DNA from 3 places in the Caballeronia sp. AZ1_KS37 genome. Region 2 is predicted to be linked to each of the others. Evidence: predicted binding sites of a transcription regulator. Region 2 holds the regulator's gene; each other region holds the start of a gene.
The links. Region 2 encodes FliA, which starts transcription of late flagellar genes. Its sites were predicted from a motif close to CTAAAGTTTNNNNNNNNNNNGCCGNTA; they were not measured.
Positions count from the first base shown of each region.

Region 1: NCS00_RS10320 (DUF4088 family protein) is a predicted target of FliA. The motif match lies at 1,652-1,678, and genes of this name have one in related genera.
Region 3: NCS00_RS01140 (flagellin) is a predicted target of FliA. The motif match lies at 2,212-2,238, and genes of this name have one in related genera.

Region 1 covers NZ_JALQDP010000013.1:86,955-90,917, reverse strand. Annotated here, with positions in the region: gene NCS00_RS10325 (ATP-dependent helicase) at 1-794, shown strand, start outside; gene NCS00_RS10320 (DUF4088 family protein) at 803-1,567, opposite strand; gene NCS00_RS10315 (AzlD domain-containing protein) at 1,731-2,054, opposite strand; gene NCS00_RS10310 (AzlC family ABC transporter permease) at 2,051-2,752, opposite strand; gene NCS00_RS10305 (helix-turn-helix transcriptional regulator) at 2,890-3,711, opposite strand; gene NCS00_RS10300 (CreA family protein) at 3,786-3,963, opposite strand, start outside.
Region 2 covers NZ_JALQDP010000024.1:147,477-151,439, reverse strand. Annotated here, with positions in the region: gene flhF (flagellar biosynthesis GTPase FlhF) at 1-678, shown strand, start outside; gene NCS00_RS13970 (MinD/ParA family ATP-binding protein) at 671-1,588, shown strand; gene NCS00_RS13965 (RNA polymerase sigma factor FliA) at 1,607-2,338, shown strand; gene NCS00_RS13960 (GGDEF domain-containing protein) at 2,345-3,439, opposite strand; gene NCS00_RS13955 (Rieske 2Fe-2S domain-containing protein) at 3,652-3,963, shown strand, end outside.
Region 3 covers NZ_JALQDP010000001.1:243,071-247,033, forward strand. Annotated here, with positions in the region: gene fliD (flagellar filament capping protein FliD) at 1-748, opposite strand, end outside; gene NCS00_RS01140 (flagellin) at 951-2,111, opposite strand; gene NCS00_RS01145 (aldo/keto reductase) at 2,355-3,305, shown strand; gene rpsU (30S ribosomal protein S21) at 3,655-3,867, shown strand.

The DNA.
Region 1 (3,963 bases), on a different contig from region 2:
GCGTCGCGCAGTTGTTGCCGGGCGTCGGACCGGCGATCGCCGGGCGCCTGCTCGACAGCGTGAGCGCGCCGGACGCGGTGGCGTCGAATGCGATCGCCGCGTTTCAGGCGCCCGCGCGCGCGTCGGAGGACTGGCCGCGTTTCGTCGGCCTGATGGCGAAGCTCTGCGGCCGCGACTCCGGCTGGCCCGCCGAGTTCGAAATGATCCGGCGTTGGTACGAGCCGCATCTGGAACGCAATCACGAGGACGCGGCGATCCGCATCGGCGACGTGTTGCAGATGGAAAGCATCGCGGCGACGTATCCCACGCGCGAGCGCTTTCTCACCGAACTGACGCTCGATCCGCCCGACGCGACCAGCGACGAATCCGGCGTGCCGCTGCTCGACGAAGACTATCTGATTCTCTCGACGATCCATTCGGCGAAGGGCCAGGAATGGCGCAACGTGTTCGTGCTGAACGGCGTCGACGGCTGCATTCCGTCCGATCTCGGCACGGGCAGCGACGAAGAACTCGACGAGGAACGGCGGCTGTTATACGTCGCGATGACGCGCGCGAAGGAAGACCTGCACATCATCACGCCGCAGCGCTTCTACGTGTACAACCAGACGCATCTCGGCGACCGTCACGTATGGGCGCAGCGCACGCGTTTCATTCCGCCGCATCTGATGCAGAACTTCGAAGCGGCCGCGTGGCCGCCCGTCATCGCGCCCGCTGCGCCGACGGCGGCGGGGCTGGCTGCGGCCGCGAAAGCGAAGATCGATATCGCGGCGCGCCTAAAGGGAATGTGGGACTGACCTGAATCTCAGCGCTGCGCGCGCGATGCACGCGGCGCGCGCGGCGACGGCGAGAAGATGCTGCGCAGCCATGCTGCGAAGCGTGTGTAGCCGTCGTAAGGCTCTTCGACGAAAAGCTCGGGCCGCAGCGAGCGCAGATATTCCAGCACTTGCTGCGCTTCCTGCTTCTGGATCGAGCCATAGAAGATGCCGAGCCGCAGCAGGCAGCGCAGTTCGCCGAGCTTCTCGCGCGCGGTCGAACCGATGCTCGTCTCCACCGAAATCTTGGTTTCATACACGCGCTGACGTAGCGAATCGGCGAGACGCCATGCGGGCGTCTGCATCTTTTCCTCGACTTCGCGAATATCCGCCGCCGCCGATTTGATCTGCGAGGCGAGCATGTCGACTTGCGATACGTCGCCGTCCGCTTCGGTGACGATCGCCGTCGCCCACGCGCGCGATGCCTTGACGAGATCCTCGGCGGTCCAGTCCGCGCGGATCGCGAACGCGAAGCCGTGCTCGGCCGCCTGCCGGATCAGGATCTCGACGACATCCGGAAACTCCTTGTCGAGCGCGCGCTTCGCCCACGCGTACTGGCCGTGCGTGAGCATGCGCTGCACCGCCTGCTCGGTGAGCGGCGTGTTGTTGTCCAGGAGCTTCGCGCGCAGGAAGTCCTCGAACGAAGGCGTGACGAATTGCGGATCCAGCTTCAGCGACAGACGCGTGAACGCTTCGAAATCGCGCTGCAGCGAAGCGATGGTCTCGTCGCGTAACGATAAGGTGATTTGACGCATGTTGGTTCCCGGTTCCGCCTTCGGTCTCCGAAGGCGGGAAAAGCTGTCGGCGCCGCGTCTCAGGCGGAGTCCATTCGTTTCTGTTATCGGCGCGCGCTTCGGGAACTTGAGGATTCTTCGATGCTCTTTGAAAGCCGTTTAACGGCTGATGGAGAGAAAACGTTTAGCGCAGCACGGCGAACTGCCACGCGAAAAACACCGCGAGCGACACGGCAATCGTCAAAAGCGGCCGTTTCGTGAACGCGCAAACGATGATCGCGACGATCGCAGCCACGAGCTGCGGATTGCGCCAGGTGATTTCCGCGCCGTTACCGTGCGGCGAGACGGTCATCGGCACGATGATCGCGGTGAGCACCGTCACCGGCACGAACGAAAGCGCGGTGCGGACGATCGGCGGAAAGGGCAGGCGTTCGCCCAGCACGAACACGGCGGCGCGGATCGCAAACGTAACGGCCGCCATGCCGAAGATCAGCGTGACGTAGTTCATTGCGTGCGCTCCTTCGCGTTCTTCAGACGATGTTTCGCGTGGCCCTTCGCTTGCGGACGGTTTTCCATCAGCGTGAGCACCATGCCGACGGCCACGCCGACGAACACCGCCGCGAGCAGGCCGAGCTTGTACGGCCAGCCTTGCCACGCGAACGACAGCACGCCCGATGCGAGCGCCGCCGCGACGAAACGCACGGCGACGAGCTGCGGCACGACGATCGCGATGAACGTCGCGACCATCGCGAAGTCGAGCCCGAGCGATTTCAGTCCGGGAAACGCGGCGCCGAACAGGAGGCCGAGGAGCGTCCACAACTGCCAGTTCAGATACATCGCGACGCCGGAGCCGAAGAAGTAGTGCGGCCCGATCTCGCCCGGCGCGCGCTTCCGATAGTGCGCGTAGGCGACGGCGAAAACTTCGTCGGTGAGCATGCCCGCGAGCGCCCAGCGCCAGCGGCGCGGCAGATGCGCGACATACGGCGCGAGCGTCGCGGAATAGAGCACATGACGCAGATTGACGACGAGCGTCGTCGCCAGAATGACGGCGAAGCTCGCGTGCGACGCGATCAGGCCGACCGCGATGAACTGCGCCGAGCCCGCGAACACGACGAGCGACATCAACTGGCCGTGCCAGAGCGTGAGCGGACTTGCGGTGACGAGCGTGCCGAAGATCACGCCGAAGGGCGCGGCGCCGATCATCATCGGGATGGTGTCGCGTGCGCCGGCGGCGAATTCGCGCAAAGGTGTTGCTTTCAAGATTTCCTCCTATGGAAGCGAGGATACGCAAAACGTCGATGAGAATGCTTGTACGTTCTTGCGCTTTCCCGAGGCCGGACCGCCTAACGCCAGCGGCCGGGCGGCACGCCGAACGTGCGCTTGAAATGGCGCGTGAAGTGACTCTGATCCGTGAAACCGCTCGCCGCCGCGACATCCGTCACGGATGCGCCCGCGCGCAACGCCGGCAGCGCGCGCACGATCCGCAGCTGATTGCGCCACGCATGCGGCGCAAGACCGGTTTCGCGCGTGAAGAGGCGCGCCGCGTGGAAGGTCGAGAGACCGACCGTCTGCGCGAGTTCGGCGAGCGTGACGGGTTCGAGGAGATCGTCGGCGAGGCGGGATTTCATCGTCGTGACGCGGTGCGCGTCGGCGGCGAGCGGCGCGATGCGCGGACGTTCGAGCGCGTGGCGTCCGAGCAGCGTCGTCACTGCATCGACGAGCGCCAGTTCCGCGGCGAGCGGGTCGGCGCCGTTTTCCAGCAGGCGATGCGCGATCTGCAAACGCCGCGCGAGATCGGGATCGCGGATGATTTCATCCGGAAACCACGGCGACGATTCCGGCCGCCCCGACAGGTCGCGCGCGAGCGTTTCGACGAACGGCACCGGCAGATAGAACACGCGATAGCGCCAGCCCGCATCGACGGCCCGCGCGCCGGTATGCACTTCGCCGGGATTGATCACCGGCACCGAACCGGCTTCGGCGACGTGATGCGCGCCGCGATAGTCGAAGCACTCCGCGCCGGCCTCGATCACGGGCACCGTATAGGCGTCATGCCAGTGCGGCGAGAATTCGTGATCGTAGTATTCGGCCGTGACCATGTCCGCGTCCGGCACGAGCGGCGAGCGCCAGTAGCGTGCGGCATTGCGGAAACGGTCGGCGTGCATGATCGAGCAATTCTGAGATAAGCGGAATCGCCCAGTTTACAACTTTGCTTCGCGCCCGGCCGGACAGTTGCGTGTCACTTCACCGGTATGGTCGTGCCCTCGGGTATCGGAACCGCCGTCACGCTGTTTTTCGGGCTGCCGGTCGCGATGCGGTCGCTGTAAGTCAGATAGACGAGCGTATTGCGTTTCGTATCGACGACGCGCACCACATGCAGCGTCTTGAAGATGAAGGACATGCCGGCCGAGAACACG
Region 2 (3,963 bases):
CCGACTGGCGTCGGCAAGACGACCACGACGGCCAAGCTTGCCGCGCGCTGCGTGATGCGCTTCGGCGCAAGCAAGGTCGCGCTGCTCACGACCGACAGCTACCGTATCGGCGCGCACGAGCAACTGCGCATTTTCGGCAAGATTCTCGGTGTGTCGGTTCACGCGGTGAAGGACGGCGCGGACCTGCAACTCGCGCTTTCGGAACTCCGCAACAAACATATCGTGCTGATCGACACGATCGGCATGAGCCAGCGCGATCGCATGGTCTCGGATCAGATCGCGATGCTGTGCGGCGCGGGTCATCCGGTGCAGCGCATCCTGCTGCTCAACGCGACGAGCCACGGCGACACGCTCAACGAAGTCGTGCAGGCCTACAAGAGCGCGGCGGACCAGCCGCCGCTCGCGGGCTGCATCCTGACCAAGCTCGACGAAGCGACGAATCTCGGCGGCGTGCTCGATACGGTCATCCGCTACAAGCTGCCGGTGCATTACGTGTCGACCGGTCAGAAAGTGCCGGAGAACCTGTACGTCGCGACCAAGCGGTTTCTCATCAAGAGCGCGTTCTGCATCCCGCGCGACAACTCGCCCTTCGTGCCGCAAGACGAAGAAACGCCTGCGCTGCTGTCCGCGTTGTCCGCGCGCGCCACGACCGAACTGCATGAGGTGCACTTTGGATAAGTTCGTGCTCGACCAGGCGGAAGGCCTGCGACGGCTCCTTACGCGCGCCGGTTCGCGCGTGGTGGCGGTCGCGGGCGCACCGGCGGGCATCGGATGCACGTCGGCGGTGGTGAATCTCGGCGCGGCGCTTTCCATCCACGGCAAGGACGTGCTCGTGATCGACGAGCACCGCAACGCGGGATCGGTGAGCCGTCTCGTGGGCACCGAAGACGCGGGCGCGCTCGCCTCGGTGATGTCGGGCCGGCGCATGCTCGGCGATGCCGTCGAGCGCACGCCGTTCGGCTTCTCGCTGATGGCCGCGCCGCGCGACGAACGCATCGTTCACGATGCCGCGCAATGCCGCGCGCTGCTCGACGGTCCGGCGGACATCGTGCTGATCGATGCGCAACTCGATCGCCACGGCGCGCTGTCGACGCTCGCGGCGCAGGCGCATGACTTTCTTATTGTGACGCGGGTAGCCGCGTCGGCGATCACCGAGGCGTATGCGTGCATGAAACGACTGCACTACGCCCATGCGATCGGCCAGTTCCGCGTGCTCGTCAATCACGTGCAGAACCCGGCCGACGCGGCGGTCGCGTTCGACAACCTGTCGGGCGTCGCGAGCCGGTATCTGGCCGTGTCGCTCGTGCAGGCGGGATATGTGTCCGAGGATGCGCGCGTCGCTCGGGCGATGGAACTCTCACGCTGCGCAGTCGAAGCGTTCCCGGCCACGGCCGCGGCGCGCGACTACCGCGCAATCGCGGCGGAGCTCCTGCACTGGCCGATGCGCCCCGCGCCTTATATGCGCGATGCGGGCGGCCAGGCCGACGCGCGAAATCCGGTTAGCGACTCTGTACAGGGCGCGCGGGAGGCGTCGCATCGTGCGGCTGCGCTTCACGACTTTGCATTGAGCAGCACGGCGTCGATGTGATCAAGATAGGTGACCAAGATGTATAACGCCCAAGGCAAACTCTCACAGTCGGAAGTGCTGACGAAATACGCACCGCTCGTTCGACGGCTGGGGCTCCAACTCGTCGCCAAGATGCCGGCGAGCGTCGATCTCGACGATCTCATTCAGGCCGGCATGATCGGCCTGCTGGACGCGGCGAGCCGCTACAAGGAAGATCAGGGCGCGCAGTTCGAAACATATGCGAGCCAGCGCATCCGCGGCGCGATGCTGGATGAGCTCCGCGCGAACGACTGGCTGCCGCGCAGCATGCGCAAGACGTCGCGCGAAGTGGAATCGGCGGTGCACAAGGTCGAGCAGAACCTCGGCCGCGCGGCGAGCGAGCAGGAAATCGCCGAACACATGAAGATGCCGCTCGACGAATATCAGTCGATGCTTCAGGACCTGCACGGCAGCCAGCTGATCTATTACGAAGACTTCGATCGCTCCGCCGACGACGAGCCGTTCCTCGACCGCTATTGCGTCGATCGTTCGGATCCGCTGTCCGCGCTGCTCGACGACAGCCTTCGCGGCGCGCTGATCGAAGCCATCGACAAGCTGCCCGAGCGCGAGAAGCTCCTGATGAGCCTCTATTACGAACGCGGCCTGAACCTGCGCGAAATCGGCGCGGTGATGGAAGTGAGCGAGTCGCGCGTGTGTCAGTTGCACAGCCAGGCGGTCGCGCGTCTGCGCACGAAGCTGCGCGAGCAGGCGTGGACGAGCGTCGAGGCCTGACGTTCTCTAGCTGATCTCGAAGTCCCGCGTCTCGGCGAAGACCGTTTTCCCTTCGCCGAGACTTTTCGCGCGGTACATCGCGCGGTCGGCGGCGCGCAGCACGGCGGTCATGCCGGTTTGATGCGCGGACGCCGCGCTCGAAAGCAGGCATGCGCCGATGCTCGCCGATACCGACACCGGCCGCTCCTGCACCGACGTAATTTCGCCGAGCGCCGAATGGATGTTGTCGGCCACCGACAACACGGCGTCGCGGTCGCGCATCTGATGCGCGAGCACGACGAACTCGTCGCCGCCCAGACGCGCGATGGTGTCCGACTTGCGCATGCGCTTCGCGAGCGAGTCCGCGAAGGCTTGCAGCAGCAGATCGCCGACGGCGTGACCGTAGGTATCGTTCACTTCCTTGAAGCCGTCGAGATCGATCAGAAGGAGCGCGGTGGCGTGATCGCCATTGGCTTCGGGCGCGTTCATCGCGCGATCGACGACTCTTTCCAGCGCGTACCGGTTCGACAGACCCGTGAGCGGATCGGTCGATGCCTGACGCGCTAGATCGCGATTCGCGTTGCCGAGCCGATCGACGAGCACGCTCAGATACACCGATGCGCCGAGTACGCTCAGCGCGAGCCCGATCGCGGCGGGAAGATTCTCGTGCCACCACGGCTGCCAGACGGCCATCGCCGTGACGATGATGAGCGCCGTCGCGCACGATACGGCGAGCGTGCGCTTGCCGTATCGGCATCCCGAACCGATCAGAAACCAGAACATCACCCAGAGAAGCGACAGCGCCGTTGCGCCGCCCGCGGCGAGCGCGAGCCCGAGGATCGTCTGATCGGCGATGGTCGTGACGGTCAGGCGTGCAACAGAAGGCGCGCTCATGCGGCTGACGATCAGAAGCGTGATCGCCCCATAAGACACATAGAGCGCGACGAGGCGCGTGGTCAGGAAGGCATCGTGTGAAGGGCGGAGCCACGCGAAAACGCCGTAAGCCAGAAGAACCACCGCTCCCATCCAGACCCGCAGCGTGGCCTGCTCGCGTTCCGGATTCCGGTGTTCGGACCATGCGAAGGCATAAGTCCGGCGTGCCGGTTGATGCGCCTGCTCCATACTGAACCCCTGGATGGTGATTTCTTTCTTTTATCTTGCTGCCAAGTACTGCGGCCCCGTCGCATGGCATCGGCTGAATGGAGTGGTATCGAGTTGCACCGAGCGAGCGATCCGCTATTTTGCAACGTTTTGCGAAGACGCTGTGTTTCGTGTAAGAACAGCTTAAGAACGTCCATTTCTCATTCACGGCGATGCGCGACGAATCCATTTCTTTGGCTGCCGAATGGCTGCCCGTTTGCAATAGCGAAGACGTGCCGGAAGGCGGCGCGCGCGGATTCATCGTGGCCGATGAGCGGATCGTCGTGTGGCGGGACAGCATCGGCGCGGCGCATGCGTGGCGCGATTACTGTCCGCATCGGGGCGCGCAGTTGTCGCTCGGGCATGTGATGCGCGATCAGATCGTGTGTCCGTATCACGGCTGGAGTTACGACATCGAAGGACAGTGTTTGCGGATTCCGTCGAATCCTTCATTGCGTCCGTCGAAGCGCGCGTGCGCGACGACTTTCGTTTGCGAAGAGAAGTAC
Region 3 (3,963 bases), on a different contig from region 2:
AATCGTCGGAAATCGTGGACGCCGCGCCGTTTGCGCCGGCCGTCGACGAGACCCCGAGCTTGTTCAGGTCGCTGCCGCTGGCCGCGCCGGTGATCGTGGTCGAGATGACGTTCGACGCGCCCGTCGTCGTGGAGTTGAGCACCAGATGCTGGCCGTCCGTGCCGGTCACGATCGTCGCGCTCACGCCCGGATTGCCGGACGCGTTGTTGATCGCGGCGGCGATGCCCGAAAGCGTGTTGTTGCTGCTCGTGATGTTGATCGACATCGACTTGGAGCCGACGCTGATCTGCATCGTGCCGGTGCCGAGCTTTTCGTCCGTCGCGAAGCCGGTCGACGTCAGCGATTGCGCCTTCGCGATCTGCGAGACCGTCACGTCGTAGCTGCCCGCCACGGCGCCGGCGGCGCCCGATGCGGTGATGCCGGTGCCCGTCACGTTGGTCGTGAAGGTCGACATCAGCGAGCCGTCGGTCAGGCTCGTCATCGTAGTTTGCAGCGTCGAGAGCGCCGACGACAGCGTGCCGATCGCCGAGAGCTTCGTGTTGTCGTTCGATTGCGCGGCGGCGAGCGATGCGCTCTGGCCGGCCGTTTTCGCGTTGACCATCGCGGTAACGAGCGCGTTGACGTCCATCGACGAGTTGCCCGTCGCGCCGCTGATGATGGATTGCGCTGCTTCGGCAAGCGCCGCGTTCGCGGACGCCTGGGTCTGCGCGGCGGTCGCCGCCGTGGTGGCCGTACTGATCGTGGACATCGGGTAACTCCGTGTATCGCGCTGTCGCCTGATTGCGCGTGATCGCAGTCAACTGCTCGTTGCGGGAAACAAACTCTTGCGTGTGCGCTCGTGAACGCGGGCGCACACGCAAGAGATCGAAACGTGGTTTCGTCGCCGGGACGGCCCGACGCCGGATCTTCGGGATGAAGATCCGGCGTCGGGTGCTACCTTGGCGTACCGCTTAGCCGAGGAGCTTCAGAACTTGCTGCGGCAGGGAGTTCGCTTGCGCGAGCACCGAGATACCAGCCTGTTGCAGCACTTGAGCCTTGCTGAGGTTCGCCGTTTCCTGCGCGAAGTTCGCGTCGGTGATCTGCGACTGAGCCGACGACAGGTCGGTCGATTCAGCTTGCTGCGACGAAGCGATTGCGCTCAGACGGTTCTGGGCTGCACCCAGCGTTGCCTGCACGTTGTTCAGCGTCTGCAGTGCGTTGTCGATCGAGACCAGCGCGACGTTGGCGCCCGTCGTGGTGCTGATGTCGAGGTTCGCGACCGTGTCCGGCTTGTTGATCTTGTTGATCGACGCGTTGAGGGTGGTGATCGCGGAGCTCACGGATGCGCCCATCGAACCGGCAATGCTCGTGCTGAACGTCAGCGTGTTTTCGTGCGGTGCTGCAGCCGTGCCCGTGCCTGCGGTGCCCGAGCCGAAGATGGCCGTGACGGCCGTCGAGCTCAGCGCGACGTTGTTCTGGTCGGTGAACGAGAAGCCGCCCTTGCCGTCCGACAGCACGTTGATCGAGGTGATCGTCGCGCCGGAAGAGGCGTAGGCGCCGCTCGACGACAGCGACAGGTTCGAGAACGTGCCGAGCGTGTTGCCCTTCTGCACCATGCCGCCGCCGAGCGAGTTCGCGCCCATGTCTTGGCTCAGGTCCAGATTGATCGTCTGACCGACGTTCGCGCCGACCTGGAAGCTCAGGCTGCCAGCCGAACCGTCAAGAATGTTGCGGCCGTTGTACGTCGTTTGCGAAGCGATACGGTTCACTTCGGCGATCTGCTGCGAAACTTCCTTCTGCAGCGAAGCCTGGTCGCTCGACGAGAGCGAGCCGCTCGCGGCTTGCACGGCCAGCGTACGGATACGCTGCAGGCTGGAGGTCATCGACGAAAGCGCGCTCGAAGCCGTCTGGGCAATCGACACACCGTCGTTCGCATTCGAAACGCCCTGGTTCAGGCCGTTGATCTGCGTTTGCATCCGGTTCGAGATCGCGAGACCTGCTGCGTCGTCAGCAGCGCTGTTGATGCGCTTGCCCGACGAGAGGCGGGTGATCGCCGAAGACAGCGCGCTTTGCGTGCCGTTGAGGTTCTGCTGTGCAACCAGCGAGTTGATGTTGCTGTTGATACCGATCATTTTGTTCTCTCCTGGGAGACTGTATCTGGCTTTGGCTAAAGCACCGAGTAAGTTGCCTGGCGGTCCTGCGCTCGGTGATAGCCGGCCGCCTACTTGTGGTTATCGGGCCCCTCGAAAAAAACTTAAGGCCCGCGCAAACGATTTGTGTAACGAATTCTGTTGCGAGGCCGCGAAGCCTTGCCCGGCAAGGCGCCGATTTCGCGCGTATGCTTTTTGGTCCCTCTAGACGCATTCGGAGCGCACATGCAGACACGCAATATCGGCACATCGGAACTGAAAGTTGCGCCGCTCGTCTTCGGCGGCAACGTGTTCGGCTGGACTGCCAACGAGCGCACGTCGTTCTCGATCCTCGACGCGTTCGTCGACCACGGCCTGAATTTCATCGATACGGCCGACGTCTATTCCGCCTGGGTCGACGGGCATCAGGGCGGCGAATCGGAGACGATCATCGGCAAGTGGTTCAGGGAAAGCGGCAAGCGCCACCAGGTCGTGCTCGCGACGAAAGTCGGCAAGCTGTCCACGCGCGCCGGGCTCTCGGCGGCGAACATCGCGGCGGCCGTCGACGATTCGCTGCGGCGTCTCAAGACCGATTACATCGACGTCTATTTCTCCCATTACGACGACGAAACCACGCCGCTCGACGAAACCCTCGACGCGTATCAGACGCTCATCAAGGCGGGGAAGGTGCGGGTGATCGGCGCGTCGAACTACACGGGCGAGCGGCTCGAAGAGGCGTTGAAAGTCGCGAAGGATTCGGGCTTGCCGGCGTATCAGATTCTGCAACCCGAATACAACCTCTACGACCGCGAGGGCTACGAGACCGGTCTCGAACCGGTGGCAGAACAGCACAAGATCGCCGTCGTGCCGTATTACGCGCTCGCGAGCGGCTTTCTGTCGGGCAAATATCGGTCGAAGGCGGACACGCAGCACAAGGCGCGCGGCTCGCGCGTCGAAAAGTATCTGACGCCGCGCGGCCTCGAGATTCTCGACGCGCTCGACGAAGTCGCGAAACGCAACGACACGACGCCCGCGACGGTCGCGCTCGCGTGGATGATCGCGCGCCCGAGCGTGACGGCGCCGATCGCCAGCGCCACGTCGGTCGCGCAACTGGAGAGCTTGGCCGCCGCGACGCGCCTGCAACTCGCAGCCGACGATATCCATCTGCTCGACGAAGCCAGCGCGTGGCAGAAATAGTTCTGTTGCATCAATGAGTTGGCCGGCGCGCGGGAGTTGGCAATGGCGCGGTGTTCTGGTAACATCGCGCCCGAATCGAGAAATGTGCCCGATTTCCTGCCTTCGCCGCTGAAAATGACAACGTCAACCAACAGCGGCGAACGGCTCTGAAACGCGCCTTCGTGTGGTTCTTTCGAAAGCGCCTGCCGCTTCCGCGGCTGAATCTCAACGCTCTCTTTTCCGGCCTCCGTGGCCGCTTTGCTCGTGTCCGTCGCGCCGTTCTCACGTCCGGCGGACGATCGGAGTGCCGGGGCGCGGCAACTCGCAGTCGTCGCGCGCTTGAAAATACGTTTAGCAAACCAGGATTTACATGACCACTATCGTCCTCAAAGAAAACGAGCCGTTCGATGTCGCGATTCGGCGTTTCCGCCGCACCATCGAGCGCAATGGCTTGATCGCCGAACTGCGCGAGCGCCAGTCGTACGAAAAGCCGACCACCGAGCGCAAGCGCAAGAAGGCCGCCGCTGTCGCGCGCCTGCGCAAGCGCCTGCGCAGCCAGATGCTGCCGAAGAAGATGCACTAAGCGTCTTGTTCGGGCGAGGGTTTTCGGATCCTCGCGCCGAACGGCAAAACGGCGGTGCGACCCGTAAGGGCGCACCGCCGTTTTCGTTTCTATTGC